3 regions of the Rheinheimera baltica genome follow, and region 3 is predicted to be linked to each of the others. Evidence: predicted binding sites of a transcription regulator. Region 3 holds the regulator's gene; each other region holds the start of a gene.

Region 1 (7,408 bases), on a different contig from region 3:
GGGTGGTATTTATCAACAACAAATTCTTTCTACGGTAAACAAAGTTCCTCTTTTTGGTGATATTCCTTATGTTGGCGCTTTGTTTAGAAACACACGTGAAGTGAATGAGAAAAACGAATTGCTGATTTTCGTTACGCCAAAAATCATTTCAGACGGTCTTTAATCCCCATTTCCACTACTACGCTAATATGCGTAGTAGTGGACTGTTTCAGAATTAGCTTGCCAACAAAAGGCTATTCCTGACATAATTCAGCGCTTCAAATTTTCGTGGGAGCCTTTTGGTCCTTGAATTCAACTTTTCACTGAGTTAGCTGATTAGTAATACGACTTATGGCAGAAAAACGTAATATCTTCCTTGTAGGCCCAATGGGTGCTGGTAAAAGCACTATTGGAAGACACCTAGCAGACATGCTTCATTTAGAATTCTACGATTCAGATCAGGAAATCGAGCGCCGTACAGGTGCAGACATTGCCTGGGTATTTGATCTTGAAGGTGAAGAAGGCTTTCGCGTTCGGGAAGAAAATGTCATCCAGGATCTGACAGAGCTACAGGGTATCGTGCTGGCCACAGGTGGCGGCTCGGTATTAAGCAAAGAAACCCGCAATCGGTTATCCGCCCGGGGCATTGTGGTGTATCTTGAAACGCCGATTGAAAAGCAAGTAGCACGTACTCAACGTGACAAACGTCGTCCGTTGTTGCAAACGGAAGAAGCACCTAAAGAGGTGCTGGAAAGACTAGCTGCTGAGCGGAACCCTTTGTATACCGAGATTGCTGATTTTACAGTGCGGACAGATGAACAAAGCGCACGCGCTGTTGCCAGCCAAATTATTGACCAATTAGGTTTCTGATTTAACGTTTAAGGGAGCTGCAAATGCAAAAAGTTGAAGTCCAACTTGGCGAGCGCAGCTACAGTATCTCTATTGATGACAACTTTGCCGGGCTTGCTTCGGTTTTGGCTAATCGCAGTCAGGTTGTCATTATTTCAAATTCCACCGTGGCACCATTGTATCTAGATGCCGTGACCAATCTTTTTTCTTCTACTTCCGTAACACATTTTTTATTACCTGATGGTGAAGAATACAAAACCCTAAGTTCGTTTGAACAAGTGCTTGGTTTTTTATTGCAGCAGAGAATTTCCCGTGATGCATTACTGGTAGCCTTAGGCGGTGGTGTAATTGGGGATTTAACTGGCTTTGTTGCTGCTTGCTACCAACGAGGTGTCGATTTTTTGCAAATTCCGACAACGTTATTGTCACAGGTTGATTCATCTGTAGGTGGCAAAACAGCAGTAAATCATCCGTTGGGTAAAAACATGATTGGAGCGTTTAAGCAACCTACTCAGGTTTTGATTAACACCAGTGTACTAAGTACTCTGCCACCTCGTGAATTTTCTGCAGGTATGGCAGAGGTTATTAAGTATGCCTTGATAAGTGATGCTGCTTTTTTTCGTTGGTTAGCAAGGTATCGTGATGCGATTGTGTCTCAAGAACCAAAAGTATTGGCACAGCTTATTGGTCATTGTTGCTCAATGAAAGCCGATATAGTCAGTCGCGACGAAACAGAGCAAGGCGATAGGGCATTGCTTAATCTTGGTCATACCTTTGGTCACGCGATCGAAGCATGGCTGGGTTATGGCAATTGGTTACATGGAGAAGCTGTAGCTGTTGGCATGGTTATGGCTGCTCAACTTGCGCAATCAAGAGGTTGGCTGGAAGTGGAACAAGTTGAAGAGATATGTGACCTACTGCAGTCTTTTAATTTACCGATAACCCCGCCAAATAGTATGCGTATTGCAGATTTTCTTCCATACATGAAAACAGATAAAAAAGTAAAAAATGGCAAGATGAGGTTTGTCTTACCTACTGCATTTGGTCAAACGTCGGTGATTGATGACATCTCTGAGGCTGAATTGACTAAGGTCTTTGCCTGATGGATACAAACGCGCTGCAACGCCGGGTACCGGAGTTGACACATCTTCTCTCGTCTCAGCGAGAATGGTTGGAGCGCTTATTGTTTCAGTTAGCTTTTAACCAGAACTCACAGATTTTCGTCGTTGGTAGCCAAGGTAGTGGTAAATCTACCACTGTTATGGCGATTGCTGAGTTATTCTCGGAACAATTTAATATTGCTTTACTTAACAGGGAAACCAGCGAGAAAGACGTACCAGCCAGATTAATGCAACAATGGTTTGCCGCAGCTGCACTACCTGATGTTTCTTTAACGGAACAAGTTATGGCTGCAGATAGTCAGTTGCCTTTATTGTTAGTTGTTGATGATGCAGAGTATCTTTCCATAGACGTGCAACAGCAACTGAAATCGATACCTTGCATTGCGTTTTTTTTCACCACGCCAAACCACGCTAATACTGGTTTCAGCCTTACATTAAATCGAATAACATCAAGCGATGCTGCGCAATTATTGCAACACGAGTCACTCAATAGTATTGAATTAGCACAAAGAGTGGCCATCGCGAACGGTAATATGCATTTTTTGCTTTTGCCGCCACCCCAAAGTGAATTGCAGCGAGGTTCGGTTGGCAATACTTTTTTAACAAAGTCGGTGATGTTGTATTTTATTGCAGCATTGATACTGTTTAGTACACTGGTTGTGTATTTCTGGCCAGAACCAGAGATTAGTCCGCCAGTTAATAAGACTAAGGTTGTTATTCCCCCAGCTCCTGTGCAGATAGATGACAAGCTTATTGATGATAAAGAGGCTTTTGCTGATGTTGAAACCGACATGCCAGCCACTATTGTCGAGCAAGAAGGAACTGCCACAATTGAAAATGCCGAAGTCGAAGCTGATGCTGCTGAAGTATCAGCACTAAATCAGGGCATGACCGTGCAAGAATTAGTTAAACCAGAACCGGCTGAGCAATCAGGTGCCTCACTTGATATATCATCAGAATCAGATGTCACTTCAGGCCTGGTCGTTGTGCCAGAAGCTGATGACGCTTCGGCAGCAAATGTAAGTTATGTTTATGACGAAGTCGACTTACTTGGTTTTAATAAGCAGCATATCTCCATCCAGTTAGCCGTGCTGTCCAGTGACAACGCACTACAACTTTTTAAGCGCTCTTACCCGGAATTAACTACATTAGCCTATCAACGTAATTGGCAGGGTGTTATGCAGATTATTGTGTTGGTTGCACCTTTTGACAATGCACAGGATGCAAAAATGGCGATGACAAAACTGCCTGCAGCATTGCAAGCAAGTGGTCCATTTGTTAAAGCGCTACAAGCAGTTCAAGCCGAGATAAGAGCCCGACAATTCAGTCAGCAGAACAGCGAATTGCATTAATGGTTGAAAGGAAAAAGACCCGCGCATTTCTAAAGTGGGCAGGTGGTAAATATAATCTTATCCAACCATTGTCAAAGCATCTGGCAGCAAGCGAGGTATTAATAGAACCGTTTGTTGGCGCCGGTTCGGTCTTTCTTAACACTGATTACGATCGTTATCAGTTAAATGACATTAATGCTGATTTGATTGGGTTGTATCAATTGCTCAAGACCGAGCATCAGCGTTTTATCTCAGATGCCAGAACCTTGTTCAGTCCGTTAACTAACCAGCGTGAAACGTATTTGCAGTTTCGCCAACAGTTTAACCAAAGTTCAGATAATTACGAGCGTGCACTGCTATTTCTTTATCTGAATAGGCATGGTTATAACGGTCTTTGTCGTTATAACCTGTCTGGAAAGTTCAACGTCCCATTTGGTAGCTACAAGAAACCTTATTTTCCCGAGGCGGAATTAATATTTTTTGCTGAGAAAGCTCAAAAAGCCGAATTTAGTTGTTTGGGCTATCAGCAAGTTATACAGCAAGCTGAACGTGGCAATGTGATCTACTGTGATCCACCTTATGTCCCCCTAAGTAAAACGGCCAGCTTTACCAGTTATGCCAGCCAAGGTTTTAATCTGGATGATCAGGCTCAACTTGCTAATTTAGCTGAACAGGCGCAACAACGCGGTATTTCTGTTGTTATTAGTAACCACGACACTACCTGGAGTAGAAAAATTTATCAGCAAGCAGTAATACATAGTTTGCAGGTAGGGCGTTCTATAAGCCAAAAAGGCTCAAGTCGGGGTAAAGTGGCTGAACTATTTGCTGTTTATCAGGCTATGCCAATACCCAAGATACTATAAGTATAAGAACCACAACAAAGATGATGGCAAACATTACACCCACAAGAATATAAGGTAACGGACTACTCGCAGAAAAGTCTTGTTGCCGTTGTTGCTCTGATTGCACACCTATCATGGCACCAAATACGGCTTTAATGATCTGTTTAAAACCAGGCTGTTTTGCTGACATTATGGTTTTTGAGTAGGAGAGATACGACTTAACAATTCCAGCAAGTCAACATAGTGAAATTGGGTAGAGCGACTTTTACCTTGAAACCAGCTGTACCAGTTTTGTTGAACTACGTTGATACACTCTTCAACAGCCGTGGTAGCTTGTAAAGACTGGCAATGGTGATTTGAAAATATCGTCGGAATTGCCACAGAAAGAGCACCGACACTAATGCCAGTTGAAATTAATGCTGCTTTAAACAGTTTGGTAAATTTCATGTTAAATCCATTTGCTCTTTTAAAACGCTCCTATAATAAAACAATCAGCTTTTCGATACAAGCTGATTATTTATTGTTCATTCTGGTAGCATCGTTGCGAGGTTAGTATACCTAACTGGCAATGCTAGCCAGTTAGGTGGAGATATTAAAACGTTTAATTAGAAACTTTTTGATACAGCAAATATAACCCGGCTATCTGCAAGATATGAAGCATCAATGTCCGTGTCGACATAAGCCAGACTTAATGATAAGCCCATCACTTCAGTGCTCAGGCCAACACTCCAATCCAAGTAACTTGCACTGCTGTCATCATATTCATTTTGACCAACATGTAGATCAACACTTAGATTATCTGTTAAAGCGTAACTATAACCTGCGTGTAGGTAGAAATAGTTGCCGGCATTGGCGTAGTAATCATCACTATATGCTAAGCCGAAAGTCAGGTCTTTATAGGTTAGTGAACCGTAGAGTTCATAAAAATTAGAACCGTCTATTGCAGCATTGGGGTAACCATAACGCATAATCCCGACGTCTGTTGACCAGTCGTCGTTAAGATCTCCGCTCCAGCCAAGCATGACATCTAGTTCAAGCGTACCTTCTGCAAGAAAGTCGACATTCGAGCCCCAAACGGATACATATAAGCCTGACGTATCGGTAAGTGTTAAGCCGCCTTGTAACGCAGGAGCTTCTTCAGTTTGAGATATCCCTCTAAACGCATAGTCAGATGCAAAGGTAATATCGCCACTTAATTCTATTGCGTTAACCGTCAGACTGCTGGTTGAAAGACCGAGTAAAAACAAACTTGTCGCTATTGTTGTCGTCGATGTCGCTATTTTCATTTTATTTGCCTTTTTCATAGTTCCCTTTCAATGGCATTCCAAGATACATGCCATTATAAATATACCTTTAATAACAGATGTATAGCGTATTGTAGTTTGTTTTTCCATTTGTAGCTGTGCTGTATTGGTGCGTTTTTGCTCAATATTTGTGCGACGTTTATTGACGCTAGTGCCGTGCTTTTGTATAGCAAATTCAGTAAAGTCTGCACTTTGCCAAACTGGGAGATAGTCATATGCAACCTTATCTAATCGCACCGTCAATATTATCAGCCGATTTTGCCCGTCTGGGAGATGACGTAGCAAAGGTGCTGAGTGCTGGCGCGGATGTTGTTCATTTTGATGTGATGGATAATCATTATGTACCTAACCTGACTATGGGCCCCATGGTATGTCGGGCGTTAAGAAATTACGGCATCACTGCCCCTATAGATGTGCATTTGATGGTCGAACCGGTAGATAGCTTAGTCCCGCAGTTTGCCGATGCTGGTGCTAGCATTATTACTTTTCATCCCGAAGCATCACGGCATATTGACCGAACTTTACAACTGATTAAAAGCCATGGTTGTCAGGCTGGTTTGGTGTTTAATCCGGCAACGCCACTTAGTTACCTTGATTATGTGCTTGATAAAGTAGATGTGGTTTTGCTGATGTCAGTAAATCCTGGATTTGGCGGGCAAAAATTTATCCCGGCTACGCTTGATAAGCTAGCTGAAGCACGGCGCATTATTGATCAGAGCGGTTTGCCAATTCGGCTGGAAATTGATGGTGGGGTGAATGTTGACAACATTGCTGAAATAGCGTCTGCGGGTGCTGATATGTTTGTGGCCGGATCAGCCATATTTAATGCGCCAGATTACAAGCACGTTATTCAGCAAATGCACCAGCAATTGGCAAAAGTAAGCGGTTAACCGGCTTTTTTACTGTTGCTGCGCATTGGTTTAGTTATAATGCAGCACTTCAGGTCGCTATGTACCGGCAAATCGTCATCAATACAATATTTAAGTGGATACAACTATGAGTATTAAGCCTATTGTGCTAAGTGGTGCACAACCATCCGGACAACTTACCATCGGTAACTATCTGGGGGCACTTCGCCAGTGGGACAAAATGCAGGACGATTATGATTGCTTGTATTGTATCGTCGACTTACACGCTATAACTGTCCGGCAAGAGCCTGCTGCGCTGCGTAGTGCGTCATTGGATAGTCTTGCTCTTTATCTGGCTTGCGGTATTGACCCAAATCGCTCAGCGGTGTTTATGCAATCTCATGTGCCAGAGCATAGTCAATTAGCGTGGGTACTGAATTGTTACACGCAGTTTGGCGAACTAAGCCGAATGACACAGTTTAAAGATAAATCTGAAAGGCATACCCATAATGTTAATGCCGGTTTGTTTACCTATCCGGTATTAATGGCGGCAGATATACTGCTTTATCAGGCCAATCAAATCCCAGTGGGACATGATCAAAAACAACATCTTGAACTGGCACGTGATGTTGCAATGCGATTTAATGCTGTACACGGTGATATCTTTACCGTACCAGAACCTTATATCCCTCCTGTGGCTGCACGTGTAATGAGCCTGCAGGACCCCACTAAGAAAATGTCTAAATCAGACGAGAATCCCTGGAACTTTGTAGGCTTGCTGGAAGATCCGAAAATGATCAGTAAGAAGTTTAAAAAAGCCATGACTGACTCCGAAGATCCGCCACGCGTGCGTTTTGATATCGACACTAAACCCGGTGTTGCCAACCTGCTAAGTATTTTAAGCGGTGTAACGGGTAAAACCATAAACGCGCTGGAAGCGGAATACGAAGGCAAGATGTATGGTCATTTAAAGGGAGATGTCGCCGATGCAGTAATTAGCTTGCTGGAGCCGGTACAGAAATCGTTTACCGAGCTGCGGGCAGATCAGGCTACGTTAACTAAGGTAATGCGTGCTGGAGCCGATAATGCGCGTCAGCGTGCGGCCAAGACATTAGCAAAGGTTAATAATGCGGT
Region 2 (7,408 bases), on a different contig from region 3:
AGTTACCGCTTCATGGGTTGTGCCGCCTTTTGATGTTACCTGCGCGCGTAGCTCGGCAAAACTATGATCGCTTTGCAGCGCCATGGTCGCAGCACCCAGAGCTGTTTGTGCGACCATCTTTTTCGCCTGCTCTGGCGCAAAGCCTAATTCTTCTGCCACTTGCTGCATCGCCTGCATAAAAAAGAAAAAGTAGGCGGGTGAGCTGCCGGTAACGGCAATAATATGGTCAATTTGGCTTTCTTGCTCTAGCCATACTGTCATGCCAGTACCTGCAAAAACATGATCAACAAAGGCTTTTTCGTAGTTGGAACAGCCACTTGGAAATAGCCCTGTTACCCCTAAAGACACTAATGAGGGGGTATTTGGCATGGCTCTAACAAAACGAACTTTACCAAGCCATTGCTGGTAGCGAACAACAGGAATACCTGCCGCCAAGGTAACGAAGAGTTTTTCGCTAATTTCCGGTGCCGCTAAAATTAAGGCCTCACATACGTCTTGCATCATCTGAGGTTTAACGGCCAATACAATAACATCGGCTTTTTTGGCCGCTTCAACATTATCTAATGTGGTTTCAATCGCATAGTCGGCATGTAAAGCGCTAAGTTTAGGCTGGCTTCTGTTGGCTGCAATAATATTGCTTGCCGGGTAGCCTGCGCTAATCATCGATGCGATAACACATCTGGCCATATTGCCAGCACCAATAAAGGCGACGGTATTGTCATTCATTTGTTGGTTCATTCCTTCTTATAATCCCTTGCGCCAAAAATAGCCGTACCTAATCGTATCATAGTTGCACCATATCTCAGAGCCAAAGGCCAATCGTCAGACATACCCATCGATAATTCAGTCGCCGAAGGATAGTGCTGTTGTAAGCTGGCGGACAACGCCTGCATAGCTGCAAATGCTTGTTGTTGCTCTATTTCTGGCTTACCTGGCGCCGGAATGGCCATTAAGCCTTTTAAACACAACTGGGGTAGCGCGGCGATTTGTTCAGCCAGTTGCAGCATTGTCGCTGGCGCAATACCTGATTTACTGCCTTCATCACTAATATTAATTTGTATTAGCACATTTAACGCGGGCATTTGCTCAGGGCGCTGTTCTGACAGTCGCTGAGCAATTTTAATTCGGTCAATGCTGTGAACCCAATGCGCATGTTCAGCAACCAATTTGGTTTTATTCGATTGCAAAGGCCCGATAAAATGCCAAATAAGGCCAGCGAGGTCTGTGGCATCGCGCGCTTTTTCGGCCAGTTCTTGTGGATAATTTTCCGCAAAATGCCGATGTCCTGCAGCAAAAGCACAGCGAATATCAGCTAGTGGTTTTGTTTTACTAACGGCGATCAATTGTACAGTGTCTGTTTGACGTGACAGCAACTGACAATTTTCGTCAATCTTGTGATAGGCGAGGCTGAGTTGTTCTGCTATGTTATTCATATTAACTGGCAACGTGGAGTAGAAATTGTCATGGATATTACCGAATTATTAGCCTTTAGTGTGCAACATAAAGCATCAGATTTACACCTTTCTGCAGGTGTGCCGCCCCTTATCCGGGTAGACGGCGATGTGCGTAAGTTAAACATTCCGCCCTTGTCGCATAAAGATGTACATGCATTAGTGTACGAGATTATGACGGACAAACAGCGCAAAGAATACGAAGAAAACCTGGAATCGGATTTTTCGTTCGAAGTGCCTGATTTAGCCCGCTTCCGGGTAAATGCCTTTGTAACAAATCGCGGTGCAGCGGCAGTATTTCGTACCATCCCCAGTGAAGTATTGTCATTGGATGATTTGGGTGCGCCGGATATTTTTAAAACGATCTCTGAAAACCCACGCGGTTTAGTGTTAGTTACCGGGCCTACTGGTTCGGGTAAATCTACCACGCTGGCGGCAATGATTGATTACATTAATACCATGCGCCACGATCACATTTTAACCATTGAAGATCCTATCGAATTTGTGCACAACAATAAGCTTTGCCTGATAAATCAGCGCGAAGTGCACCGCGATACACACAGTTTTAGTAACGCCTTGCGCTCTGCACTGCGTGAAGATCCCGATGTTATTCTGGTAGGTGAATTACGGGATTTAGAAACCATTCGTTTGGCAATGACCGCGGCCGAAACGGGCCACCTGGTGTTTGGTACACTGCACACCACCTCAGCGCCGAAGACCATTGACCGTATTATTGACGTGTTTCCGGGTGAAGAAAAAGACATGGTGCGTTCTATGTTATCTGAATCACTACGTGCCGTTATTTCACAAACCCTGTTGAAGAAAGTGGGTGGTGGCCGTATTGCCGCGCACGAAATTATGGTGGGATTGCCCGCCATTCGTAACCTTATTCGTGAAGACAAAATTGCACAGATGTATTCCGTTATTCAAACTGGGGCGGCTCATGGTATGCAAACCATGGATCAATGTTTACTCAATCTGGTTAATCGCGGTTTAGTGTCGCAAAAAGATGCGGCTACCAAAGCGCAGGATAAGAATACGTTTGGCGCCATGGGCAGGATGTAAACCTTTATGCATCTAAATGATTTTCTAGACAAAATGATCGTTGAGAAGGCGTCGGATTTGTTTGTAACCGCTGGTATGCCGGTGGCTGCAAAGATAAACGGCGAATTATTGCCAATTGATGAAAACCCGCTAACGGATGCGGGTTCACTTAAATTGGTTTTGTCAGCGATGAATGATAAACAGCAGCAAGAGTTTATGAATAGCAAAGAATGTAACTTTGCTATTTCAAACGATTCAGGCCGTTTCCGTGTGTCCGCATTTTGGCAGCGAGACTGCGCTGGGATGGTGGTGCGGCGCATTGTTACCGACATACCGCATGTTGATGAACTGGGCCTGCCGCCCATCATGAAAGAAGTGATCATGTCCAAGCGGGGCCTGGTGCTGTTTGTTGGTGGTACCGGCACAGGTAAATCAACCTCGTTGGCGGCTTTATTAGGGTATCGCAACAGAAATGCTAAAGGCCATATTCTCACCATTGAAGACCCCATTGAATTTGTGCACGACCACCATAAGAGTTTAATTACTCAACGTGAAGTGGGTATCGACACCGAGTCGTTTGAAGCCGCGCTGAAAAGCTCGTTGCGTCAGGCGCCCGATGTTATTTTGATTGGTGAAATTCGTAGCCAGGACACCATGGAATACGCGTTGTCATTCGCCGAAACCGGCCATTTATGTATTGCAACCTTGCACGCCAACAATGCCAACCAAGCGATTGACCGTATTATGCATTTGGTCCCCAAGGAAATGCACCAGAAGCTGTTGTTCGATTTATCATTAAACTTGCGCGGTATTGTGGCGCAGCAATTGGTGCCAACTGCAGATGGTTTCGGTCGCGTTGCGGCTATAGAGGTGCTGCTTAACTCACCATTGATTGCCGACTTAATCGCCCGCGGTGAAATGGGTGAAATTAAAGCGGTAATGAGCAAATCGCGTGAGTTGGGTATGCAAACCTTCGACCAGGCGTTGTATGACTTATACCAGCTTGGACGTATAAGCTACGCTGATGCATTGCACCATGCCGATTCACCTAATGATTTACGTCTGATGATTAAACTGCGCAGTGGTGACACCAAAGGCGCAGGTTTCTTGTCGGGTGTAACCATCGAAGGGCTTGAAAAAGAAGACGATTAAGCATCTATCACATAGCGCGAGGCCGGTATGAGTATTGCCAATATAATGACCCGCCGTAACAGGTTAGTTACCACTCTTGCCGATGCAAGTCTGGCCACGCTGCATGATGTTTTTGCAAAATCCCGTTTTCAACATGTACCAGTCATTGACAGTAGTAATCGCCTCATCGGTATTGTGTCGGTTAAAGACTATTTTCGGGTATTAAGCCCCGTGATGGACTCGGCAACCGACCCTGCTATTGGTATATTTATCCGCAGTCGCAAAGTACATCAGGTTATGGTGTCGCCGGTTATTACCGGTACTGAAACCACGTCGGTAAAGCAGGCCGCGGCACTGCTACTCAAACACAATATCGGTTGTCTACCTGTCATTGATGAACAAAAACACTTACTGGGGCTCGTGTCCTGGAAGGACATTATGCGTGCTGCGCTAGGCAAATCAGGCTCAGGAACATAGTTGGCCAAGTAGCAGCACATACCTTAAACCTGCAACAATTAATTCTTTCTTACGCCATGCGCTTCCAAGGCGCAAAACCTCGCAGATTCGTTTTGGCTGCCGTTAAGCAAGCCGCCTGGCGGGTTTTCAGCAAATACATAAGCTTATAGCGGACTCTGTGACGCTATGCTGACTTTTCTGTCGAAGGCTCATGAAGGAGTTACTGGGAACGCTATTTAATTAACGATAATAAGCAATATAATTTACTATTTAATAAACTAATTGTTTTTTCTTTCCTTTATTGTTTAAGGGCCATATGAATATAAGTGTCAAATATCTTTACGGGTTATTAAGGAGATTGCCACTAATTAACTTAACTGCCTGTATTATAAGATTTTAATTCTAGGCATGCTTTTTGCTTTGGATTAAACCAACTAAAACTTTCCAAATATCAAAGGAAAGAAGTTAAAAAGGAATATTAAATGAAGTTTAAGGTTTTTTTTAAAGCCGCTTTTGTCGGTCTGATTTTATCGGTAAGCGGTTTTGCTAAAGCTGGTCTCATTATCGATATTTACGATAATGGTAGCGGGTTAACAGAAATAAAATTAAGTGGGTCTGATTTAGCCCTTGCGGGGTCACAAAATATTACCAACGGTTTTTGGCTTAATGATATCAGTTTACTCAACATAGGGACTTCTGCTAGTACATTCACGATACTTGAGTCTTTGTCTTTTTTTACAACGACAGATGGAATTAACACTAATTTATCTGATGTATATACTTCAATAAACAGCTCTTGCTGTGCATTTGGATTTAGGATGGCTGATGGTGTTTTTAGTGTATCAGCTGGCGACATAATATCGTTATCAGGCCGTTTGTTAGTTAATAAGCTATTTACGGATTGGAAGGCGGGAACCTATCAATACACAAGTTACTCGGCATACAACGATAATTCCAGCCGTACTTTTTTGCGTGATGGTTTGACTGTTAACATTGGTAATGTGTCGCAGGTACCTGAGCCGTCAACACTAGCTATATTAGCTTTGAGCCTGATTGGTTTAGCATCACGTCGGTTTAAAAAAAGATTTTAATCTAGCTTCAGTACGTCGCTTAGAAAAACACCAATTGTCATGATTGGTGTTTTTTTTCGTCTGATGTTTGTACACGTGAGAATGTCTATAAATGTTAAGGCTTTATTTTGTAATGCTGAAAAGCGCCTTTCAACATTAGAGTAACCAAAGTAAGCAGCTAAGCTCGTTTATTCCTTGTTTGATGTCGTGCGAATTACACTGAGTGCAGCAGTTTGCCGGTTGTCAGGCCCTTGCAGCTATAATGCCTTTTTGTCCAATGAACCACACAGTATTTTTACTGAAGGCCGCTGTAACGGCTGTGGTTTTCCGCTGGGTGAGCGAAATGAAGTGCTGCTAAATAGCATTACTAAATTAAAAAATGGCGTGGGTTATTTTTCTAATACACGCCCACGCATTTACTATTACTCGGCTGCGTTGTTGGAGCAGTTAACAAACCTGTTTGGTGCGGTGTTTAGCACCCGGCCTATTTTATACAAAGGTGAGCCAACCGACTATGTCGAAATTCTCAATGCCCCTGATGTGCATTATCAGTTGCACAAGGGCGTTAAAGCAGATTCTAAGCTGAAAACAACCTTTAAATGCCAGCAATGCCACCGGGCGTCGTTTGCAAATAGGGGAAAGCAAGCACTAGCTGTTGAAGCGTTAAAACCCAATAGCGTAAATTTTGTGCGTTCAGATGCGCTAGATACGTTATCCTTGGTTTTGGACTCAAAAGCCGTGCAGCAGATAAATCAAAAATTACGGTTGCACCGGTTTTCAGCTGTACCTGTGCAGGTAATGCCAGAGGAACAGCTGTACATACCCACCGACTTACCGGAAGTGGAGCATATTAACTGGCGCTGAGCGGCAGAGATGTTAAAAAGCCCGGCAAGATTATCAATAAAGCGCTGCTGTATGGTTGCCCCCAACAGCAGTCGTTGCCAAAGGCTCAGAACAATGGATTTCTGTAAGGGGTAAAATTTGAGCCTTACGCTCAGGTAATTGCCGAAACCAACGATAATGGCCAGGCGATAAAAACCTACCTGTACGGCGATGATTTAATCAGCCAGAGCAGCGGCGGGCAAACGCACCGCTTCCACTACGACGGTTTAGGCTCCACCCGGTTACTTAGTGATGCAGCAGGTAATGTCAGCGACAGTTATAGCTACGCCGCCTTTGGGGAGCTGCTTAATTCAACCGGCGACACAGATAATAACTATCTGTTTACCGGTGAGCAATTCGACGACAGCCTGGATAACTACTACCTGCGGGCCCGCTACTACAACCCGGACATAGGCCGCTTTACCCGCCAGGACGAGTGGCAGGGGCGCGATGGCGAGCCGGTAACGCTGAATAAGTAACTGTATACCCATGCGGATCCTGTGAACAATCTTGATCCCTCTGGAAACACTACCTTAGCCGGTGTAATGAGCGCAATCAATATTCAGATCAGTCTGAGGATTGTCAATACAAGTCATAAAGTAAACCAAGTTAGACGAACTGCAGCGAGACTATGTAATATCTGTGCAAAGCTGGCCAAGAGAGCAAATGATGAGGGGGAATTGCTGTTAAAGTTTAGCTACCGTAGTGTAGGTAAAGCTACGGGAGGTACGAAATATCATGCACATCACGTTATTCAAGACGCTGCGATGAGAGTGAAATTTGATACTACTTACCGAAAAGCACTAGGGTTAGCTGTGCCTTTATTTGGTAACTCGTATGGTGGAGGAGCAAAAAAGGGAAGTCCTCATTATAATGCAAATCAAGCTCAAAAAGGGAGCGTAGGAAAAAATCCTGTCCATGTTGCTTACAGTGCCTTAACCGCTGCTGGTTGCCGCAGTAGTGATGCTAGAGAAATCGTTCAAATGTTCGAAGTTGCATACAAACTTGAAGGTTGGTTGTAGACAATGGTCTTTTCAGAACTTTACAGAAAAAAGCTACAAAACCTTTCGTTTGAAATTTGGGTAAAAGATGTGAATAGAGCCTTCTCCGAGGTTTCTGGAGAAGATGGTCTTAGTGATATTGTCTATTTATTTTTACTAATTGACTGTGACACAGATACCGCAATTTTTGAAAAGATTAGAAAGGGACTCGGATTGCTTCGTGATCATCAAAAAAATTTTATTTTTGATGAGTTGACTGATTCTGTTAGTGAGCTGGATATTGAAGCATTTTTAAACTGTGTAGTTAGGCAGGACTTTGTTTTGGCAGTGGGATTGTTCCGAAATTTTTTATATAGTGAAAAAGTTTCGGTCA
Region 3 (7,408 bases):
TTGGCACCAGCTTACCGGAGCTTGCAGCAAGTATTATCGGCATTCTAAAAGGTGAAGATGATTTAGCACTGGGTAATATTATTGGTTCAAACATCTTTAATATTTTAGCCGTATTAGGGCTTGGCGCAGTAATTGGGCCGGATCAACTGGATCCAATGGCGGCAAGCCGGGACAGCCTGGTAATGATCGCTGCAACCGTCATTATGCTAATAATGTCAGTTCGCTTGGGTAAAACACAACGTATTAATCGCACAGAAGGTGCACTATTGTTATGTAGCTTTGTTGGTTATCAATACCTGCTCTTTACCGCTTTGGCTTAATAATGTCTGGACTCTAATATGATGATTGACTTTCGTATCCGCGCTGCAGAAGTGCTGAAAATTGAAGCTGAAGCTGTAGCACAACTACACCAATACCTTGATGTTGATTTCAATCAAGCTTGCCAGCTAATTTTCGACAGCAAAGGTAAAACCATAGTAACAGGCATGGGAAAGTCCGGGCATATAGGTAACAAAATTGCTGCAACGTTAGCTTCTACAGGTACGCCCGCGTTTTTTGTTCACCCTGGTGAAGCCAGTCACGGTGATCTTGGCATGTTATCTGGCGACGATGTTGTTATTGCGATCTCAAACTCGGGTGAAACGGCAGAAGTACTCACAATTATCCCGGTGATAAAGCGTTTAGGCATTAAACTCATTGCCATGACAAGCAATGCCAAATCAACACTGGCTAAACTTGCTGATGCTCACCTGTGTGTAAAAGTAGAACAAGAAGCCTGCCCACTGGGACTCGCACCGACAGCAAGTACCACAGCAACATTGGCAATGGGCGATGCGTTAGCCGTTGCACTGCTAGACGCCAGAGGTTTTTCAGCGGATGATTTTGCCTTATCGCATCCCGGAGGTAGTCTGGGACGCAAACTCTTGCTGCGCTTGGAAGACATTATGCACACTGGTGAACAGGTGCCGGTTGTACCGCAAGCTGCCACCATTAAAGATGCCTTACTGGAAATATCAAAAAAAGGTTTAGGTATGACTGCTGTTGTAAATGCTAACGGCATCTTAGTTGGTATTTTCACTGACGGCGATTTACGCCGTATTCTTGATCAACGTTTTGATATTCATAGCAACACCATTGACGAAGTCATGACTAGCCACTGCATAACTGCAAAGCCAGAAATGCTGGCAGCAGAGGCCTTGCAAATCATGCAGCAAAAGAAAATTAACGGCATGATAATCGTAAATGCCGCAGCCCATCCGATTGGCGCGATGAACATGCATGATTTACTACGAGCAGGGGTGCTGTAGATGTCATTGTTTAATGAGTTATATCATCCGGTATCTGACGATATATGCGCTAAAGCCAGCGCTATCAGGTTGTTAATTTGTGATGTCGACGGCGTGTTCTCTGACGGTCGTATTTATTTGGGCAATAACGGCGAAGAATTAAAAGCTTTCCATACTAGAGATGGCTTTGGTATTAAAGCATTACGCCAAGCGGGTATAGAAGTTGCCATTATCACTGGGCGTAATTCAGCTATAGTACAACAGCGTATGACGTCATTAACCGTGCCCTACATTTATCAGGGACAGGAGAACAAGTTGGGCGCGTTTGCTGAATTACAGCAAAAGCTGCAACTTAAACCCGAACACATTGCCTATATTGGCGACGACTTAGCAGATTGGACAGTTATGCAACATTGCGGTTTAGCAGTAGCAGTAAACGACGCCCATCCTTACTTAATAAAACATGCCCATTTTGTCACTAGTATCGCAGGCGGGTATGGTGCCGTGCGTGAGCTGGCAGATTTGCTACTGATAAGCCAAAATAAATTTGGTTTATTTGACGGTAGTAGTTCATGAGAAAACTACTTATTTTTGTCGTCCTACTGTTAACAGGCACTGCAGCATACCTGTGGTTTCAACCAACTGACGATTCAGACTCTTTGCAAACCGATCAGGAGCTATTACCTGATTACGTTGCACAAAACATTACGCGCCGGCTGTTTGATGTCGAAGGCTACCTCGTTGACACCGTAAGCGCTGAACGCCTTGAGCATTTTGAGCTACTTGGATTTACTCAGTTTGAAAAGCCTGTATATACGCTGTATAACAACCAACACCAACCTAGCTGGCAAGCCAGCAGTCAGTATGCAGTATGGTTCCCACAAGACAAGGTTATTCTGGAGCAACAAGTGAGTATCGATAGCCTGGAGCCTAACGAACTGATAGAGCGAATCGAGACGGAAAGACTTGAAATGTTGTTTCCTGATAACAAATTGAAGAATAATCAACCCGTGTTGATTCAAGGGAAAGGCTTTTATATTAAAGGTAGCGGTATTGACGCCGATTTAAGCCAAAAAACTTTTCAATTATTACAGCACGAGCACACGGTATATCAAAATGAAGACTAACCTTATTGTCGTTTTATTTCTTACCAGCATGTCGGTGTTTGCCGCTGAGCCGGACTATGCACAGAAAATCCAAATTGATGCAGATAATCTGGTTTCAATTGCAGAAAACGTAGCAACCTATCGTAGCAACGTATTGATCACTCAGGGATCAATGCAAATGAAAGCAGATCAACTAGAAATAAATGCCAGTGCAGGTAAAGGCAAAGAAGTTTATGTTGCAACTGGCACCCCGGTGCGTTATTCACAGCTTCTTGCCGATGGAAAACCGGTTACTGCATCAGCGGCGGAAATGCGCTATGAACCCTCGAGTCGCACGCTAACATTGACCGGCGATGCAGAACTAACGCAAAGTGGTAGCGTGGTAAAAGCATCGGTCATCAGATATAACGTCGAAAAGCAACAGCTTAGCGCTGAGAGTAACGAGACCAAGCGTGTAACAACAATTTTCACGCCTGAGGAAAAAACTAATCCATGAAGTTAATCGCATCACATTTGGCGAAAAGCTATAAAGGGCGCCAGGTTGTTAAAGATGTCAGCCTGGAAGTTAACGCGGGGCAAATTGTCGGTTTACTGGGGCCCAATGGCGCGGGTAAAACCACTACGTTTTACATGATTGTCGGCCTGGTACCTTCAGATAAAGGCAGTATAAGTCTGAATGATAAAGACATTACATTCGACCCGATTCATACCCGCGCCCGACAAGGTATTGGTTACTTACCGCAAGAAAGTTCGATTTTTCGCAAACTAACTGTGCACGACAATTTACTTGCGATCTTACAAACCCGTAAAGACCTCAGCCGCACCCAACGTGAAGAAATCGCGGATGACCTGTTAGAAGAGTTTCATATCGGTCATATTAAGCACAGCCTGGGCATGAGCTTGTCCGGTGGTGAACGTCGCCGTGTTGAAATAGCCAGAGCACTGGCTGCCAATCCAGCATTTATTTTGTTAGATGAGCCTTTTGCCGGCGTTGACCCTATTTCAGTTTTAGATATAAAAAAAATTATCCAGCACCTTGGCCAACGGGGTATCGGCGTATTAATAACAGACCATAATGTACGCGAAACCCTTGATGTGTGCGAAATTGCCTATATTGTTAGTCATGGCGAGCTCATTGCAGCTGGCCCACCACAAGACGTACTGGCAAATCAAAAGGTTCGCGATGTATACCTCGGTGAGCAATTCAGGCTATAGTTAGCCAAAATAACTCACAGCGTGTCATTCAGGAGAACGGTAGAAGTAGATGAAGCCCTCTTTGCAACTTCGCTTAGGACAGCAGCTAACCATGACGCCACAATTACAGCAGGCAATACGCCTACTGCAATTGTCGACGATTGAGTTGCAACAAGAAATTCAGGAAGCACTGGATGCTAATCCATTGCTTGAAGCAGAAGACGAATACGATAGCTTTTCTGCCGACCCCAAAGACACCAAAGACAACGCAGAACATAACACTGCAGACAATGACAGCTCTGGTGACGATAACCATTCTGACGACAGCTACGAGCCCAACGAACCAGACAGCAGCGATTCCATGACTGAGCAGAATATCCAGGAGGATTTACCTCTGGATAATAACTGGGACGATTTAGTAAGTGCAGCTCCAGTGAGCGCTGGAAGCGGCTCTGGCGAAGATGATATGGTGTATCAGGGAGAAACCAGTGAAACGTTGCAAGATTATTTGCGCTGGCAAATGCAACTAACACCATTTTCAGATACCGACCTTGCCATCGCACAAATTATTATTGAAGCTATTGATGACAATGGCTTGCTAACCATCAGTTGTGACGACATTCTTGAATCACTTGGGCTTGACGATATAGAAGCCGATGAAGTTGAAGCCGTCATAAAACGCATTCAACTTTTTGACCCTGTAGGTGTAGGCGCTCGTTCGGTACAGGAATGTTTGCTGGTTCAGCTGCGTCAATTTGCCCTAGATACCCCGTTTTTGGAGGAAGCACGGAGTATGATTCGGGATCATACAGAATTTTTAGCCAATCGTGACTTTCGTTCTCTCATGCGTGTGACTAAACTCAAAGAAGATGAGTTAAAGGAAGTGATGCGGCTAATACATAGCCTGAACCCACGACCTGGCGCTGACGTCATCCGTGAAGAACAACAATACGTTGTTCCTGATGTCAGTGTCATTAAAGTAAAAGGGCGTTGGCAGGTTGAACTAAACCCTGACGCTATGCCCAAAGTTCGAATAAATCAGCAATATGCTGCAATGTCGCGAACCGCTAAGAACAGTGCAGACACCCAATTTATCCGTTCTCATCTGCAAGAAGCGAAGTGGTTTCTAAAAAGTCTGGAAAGTCGGAATGAAACACTGTTAAAAGTGGCTAATTGCATCGTGCAACAGCAACAAGCGTTTTTTGAGCACGGCGAAGAAGCGATGAAACCGATGGTGCTTAACGACGTTGCAGAGATGGTTGGAATGCACGAATCCACCATATCTCGAGTAACGACGCAAAAGTATATGCACACACCAAGAGGTATTTTTGAACTTAAATTCTTCTTTTCCAGTCATGTTAGTACTGAGAGCGGTGGCGAATGTTCCTCCACTGCAATTCGCGCATTTATTAAAAAATTAGTGGCGGCAGAGAATCCGGCCAAACCGTTAAGTGATAGTAAAATGGCCGAGATTCTGTTGGAGCAAGGTATTAACGTAGCACGGCGTACCATAGCCAAGTATCGTGAGTCCTTGTATATCCCACCGTCAAATCAACGCAAGACCTTGCTGTAAATAAGCCTAAAAGAAGGAATATGTCTATGCAAATCAATCTAACTGGTCGCCATGTTGAAATCACCACAGCCTTAAAACAATACGTAGACAGTAAATTTGCCAAACTAGAACGACACTTTGATCATATAAACAATGTACATGTGATCTTAAACGTGGAAAAATTAAAGCAGATTGCTGAAGCCAAACTGCATTTAACCGGTGGTGAAGTCTTCGCAATATCTGAAGATGAAAATATGTATGCTGCGATAGACCAGCTGATAGATAAACTAGATCGCCAGGTTATCAAGCATAAAGAGAAAATTTCCCGACACTGATTAGAAGATGATGAACTTAACTTCAATGCTTGCCGAGAACTGCACTAAAAGTGCAGTTCTTTTTAACAGCAAAAAACGCATTCTTGAATACATTGCTGAACTGGCGCACCAACAACTTCCAGAAATGTCAGAGTACAGTATTCTAGAAGCCCTGATGACACGAGAAAAACTGGGTTCAACCGGTATCGGGGGAGGTATAGCCATACCACATGGCAAACTAAAATGCGTAACAAAGCCAATATTAGTGTTTGTCGTCAGTAAAGAAGCCATCCCATTTGATGCTATTGATAATCAACCGGTTGATATATTCTGCGCTATTATGATCCCAGAAGAGCAATGTCAGGCGCATTTGAGCACACTGGCAGGTATAGCCAAGTTACTCAGCCAAAAAGAATTAACTAAAAAAATTCGTCATGCTGACACTAACAGCCAGTTATATCAGCTACTCATGGAATACAGTGCTTTGGAAACTGAAAAATGAAACTTTTGGTTGTCAGTGGTCGTTCCGGTTCGGGTAAGTCAGTCGCACTGCGTGTAATGGAAGACCTTGGCTACTACTGTGTTGATAATATTCCGGTAAATTTATTACCTACGTTGGCAACAACCGTGATGGGGCAGTACGAGCGAGTTGCAGTGAGTATAGATGTACGCAATTTGCCACAAGACCCTGACGAGCTGGCGGAAATTTTGTCTTACCTGCCACGTAAGTTGGACTTAACCATTCTGTACCTTGATGCCGATCACGCTAGCCTGATAAAGCGCTTTAGTGAAACCCGCCGCTTGCATCCGCTGTCGCATCAGGCGATGTCGTTAGACGAAGCTATATCACAAGAACAGCAATTATTAGACCCGATATCCAGCCGCGCTGACTTATATATCGATACCACAGATTTGAACGTGCATCAGCTAGCAGAGCAGCTGCGTGAGCGTATTTTAGGACAGAAGTCTGGCCGCTTAGTGATTTTATTTGAATCTTTCGGCTTTAAATATGGTATTCCCAAAGATGCAGATTTTGTATTTGACGCGCGTTTTCTGCCTAACCCACATTGGGAGCCTGATTTAAAACCATTAACCGGACTAGACCAACCAGTAAAAGACTATCTGGCATCTGAGCCTGTAGTAGCAAAATATATATGGCAAATTAATAGTTTTATTAGTACCTGGTTACCCCATTTAGAGCGGAACAACCGCAGTTACCTTACTATTGCAATCGGTTGTACCGGCGGACAACACCGTTCAGTATATATGGCTGAAAGTTTGGCAGAAAGTTACCGCAGCTCGCGTGATGATGTTCAAATTCGCCATCGTGAACTCGTACGCCATCACCACAAGACAGATACTGTATGAAATGCAGTGAAACCGTCACAATAGTTAATCAGCTTGGATTGCATGCCCGTGCTGCAACCAAATTAGCACAACTGTGCCAAAAATTTTCATGCCGTATTGAGCTGGTACAAGAAGAAAAAAGCGCAGACGCCAGCAGTGTGTTAGCACTATTAATGCTGGCCAGTAGCAAAGGCAAAACATTGCAAGTTTGCACCAACGGTGAGGACGCCGAGCAAGCACTCAGCGCGGTGGTGGATCTCATTAAAAACGGTTTTGACGAATCGTAAATACCCTTAAGGCTTTTTCCTGTCGTGGGCTTTTCGCTGAGCTGGCTCTATTGTCTCTAAACCCCGGGTTTTGCTAATCGCGGTTAACTTATGATGTAACGCCGTTTTAATTAGCATATGCGCACTGATAGGTGCGGTAATAAGCAGAAATATGGTAATTAACAGCTCATGGACACTCACTTCGCCGGTTAAACTGAAGAAAAAAATAGAACCGAGTAAAATCCCCCCCATTCCCAGCGTTGTAGCCTTAGTAGGGCCGTGCAAACGCATAAAAAAATCTGGCATTCTGGTTAAACCAATAGAGCCAATCAATACAAAGCAG

What was found. Region 3 encodes sigma-54, which starts transcription at its own class of promoters, with help from an activator protein. Its sites were predicted from a motif close to TGGCANGNTNCNTGCTT; they were not measured.
Region 1: the regulator sigma-54 is predicted to act here: its motif matches at 5,445-5,461, upstream of ORJ00_RS16265 (TorF family putative porin).
Region 2: the regulator sigma-54 is predicted to act here: its motif matches at 4,487-4,503, upstream of ORJ00_RS01285 (PEP-CTERM sorting domain-containing protein).

What each region holds. Positions count from the first base shown of each region.
Region 1 covers NZ_JAPJDY010000010.1:59,679-67,086, forward strand. Annotated here, with positions in the region: gene ORJ00_RS16230 (type IV pilus secretin PilQ) at 1-163, shown strand, start outside; gene aroK (shikimate kinase AroK) at 331-849, shown strand; gene aroB (3-dehydroquinate synthase) at 873-1,931, shown strand; gene ORJ00_RS16245 (AAA family ATPase) at 1,931-3,301, shown strand; gene ORJ00_RS16250 (Dam family site-specific DNA-(adenine-N6)-methyltransferase) at 3,301-4,143, shown strand; gene ORJ00_RS16255 (DUF2970 domain-containing protein) at 4,118-4,312, opposite strand; gene ORJ00_RS16260 (hypothetical protein) at 4,312-4,569, opposite strand; gene ORJ00_RS16265 (TorF family putative porin) at 4,728-5,408, opposite strand; gene rpe (ribulose-phosphate 3-epimerase) at 5,642-6,316, shown strand; gene trpS (tryptophan--tRNA ligase) at 6,423-7,408, shown strand, end outside.
Region 2 covers NZ_JAPJDY010000001.1:257,082-264,489, forward strand. Annotated here, with positions in the region: gene proC (pyrroline-5-carboxylate reductase) at 1-726, opposite strand, end outside; gene ORJ00_RS01265 (YggS family pyridoxal phosphate-dependent enzyme) at 735-1,433, opposite strand; gene ORJ00_RS01270 (type IV pilus twitching motility protein PilT) at 1,464-2,516, shown strand; gene ORJ00_RS01275 (PilT/PilU family type 4a pilus ATPase) at 2,523-3,647, shown strand; gene ORJ00_RS01280 (CBS domain-containing protein) at 3,675-4,103, shown strand; gene ORJ00_RS01285 (PEP-CTERM sorting domain-containing protein) at 4,565-5,173, shown strand; gene ORJ00_RS01290 (hypothetical protein) at 5,393-6,016, shown strand; gene ORJ00_RS19085 (RHS repeat-associated core domain-containing protein) at 6,214-6,513, shown strand; gene ORJ00_RS01300 (hypothetical protein) at 6,580-7,056, shown strand; gene ORJ00_RS01305 (hypothetical protein) at 7,060-7,408, shown strand, end outside.
Region 3 covers NZ_JAPJDY010000003.1:341,569-348,976, reverse strand. Annotated here, with positions in the region: gene ORJ00_RS06980 (calcium/sodium antiporter) at 1-320, shown strand, start outside; gene ORJ00_RS06975 (KpsF/GutQ family sugar-phosphate isomerase) at 339-1,307, shown strand; gene kdsC (3-deoxy-manno-octulosonate-8-phosphatase KdsC) at 1,308-1,862, shown strand; gene lptC (LPS export ABC transporter periplasmic protein LptC) at 1,859-2,413, shown strand; gene lptA (lipopolysaccharide transport periplasmic protein LptA) at 2,403-2,888, shown strand; gene lptB (LPS export ABC transporter ATP-binding protein) at 2,885-3,607, shown strand; gene ORJ00_RS06950 (RNA polymerase factor sigma-54) at 3,657-5,159, shown strand; gene hpf (ribosome hibernation promoting factor) at 5,186-5,473, shown strand; gene ptsN (PTS IIA-like nitrogen regulatory protein PtsN) at 5,481-5,954, shown strand; gene rapZ (RNase adapter RapZ) at 5,951-6,820, shown strand; gene ORJ00_RS06930 (HPr family phosphocarrier protein) at 6,817-7,086, shown strand; gene ORJ00_RS06925 (Na+/H+ antiporter subunit G) at 7,093-7,408, opposite strand, start outside.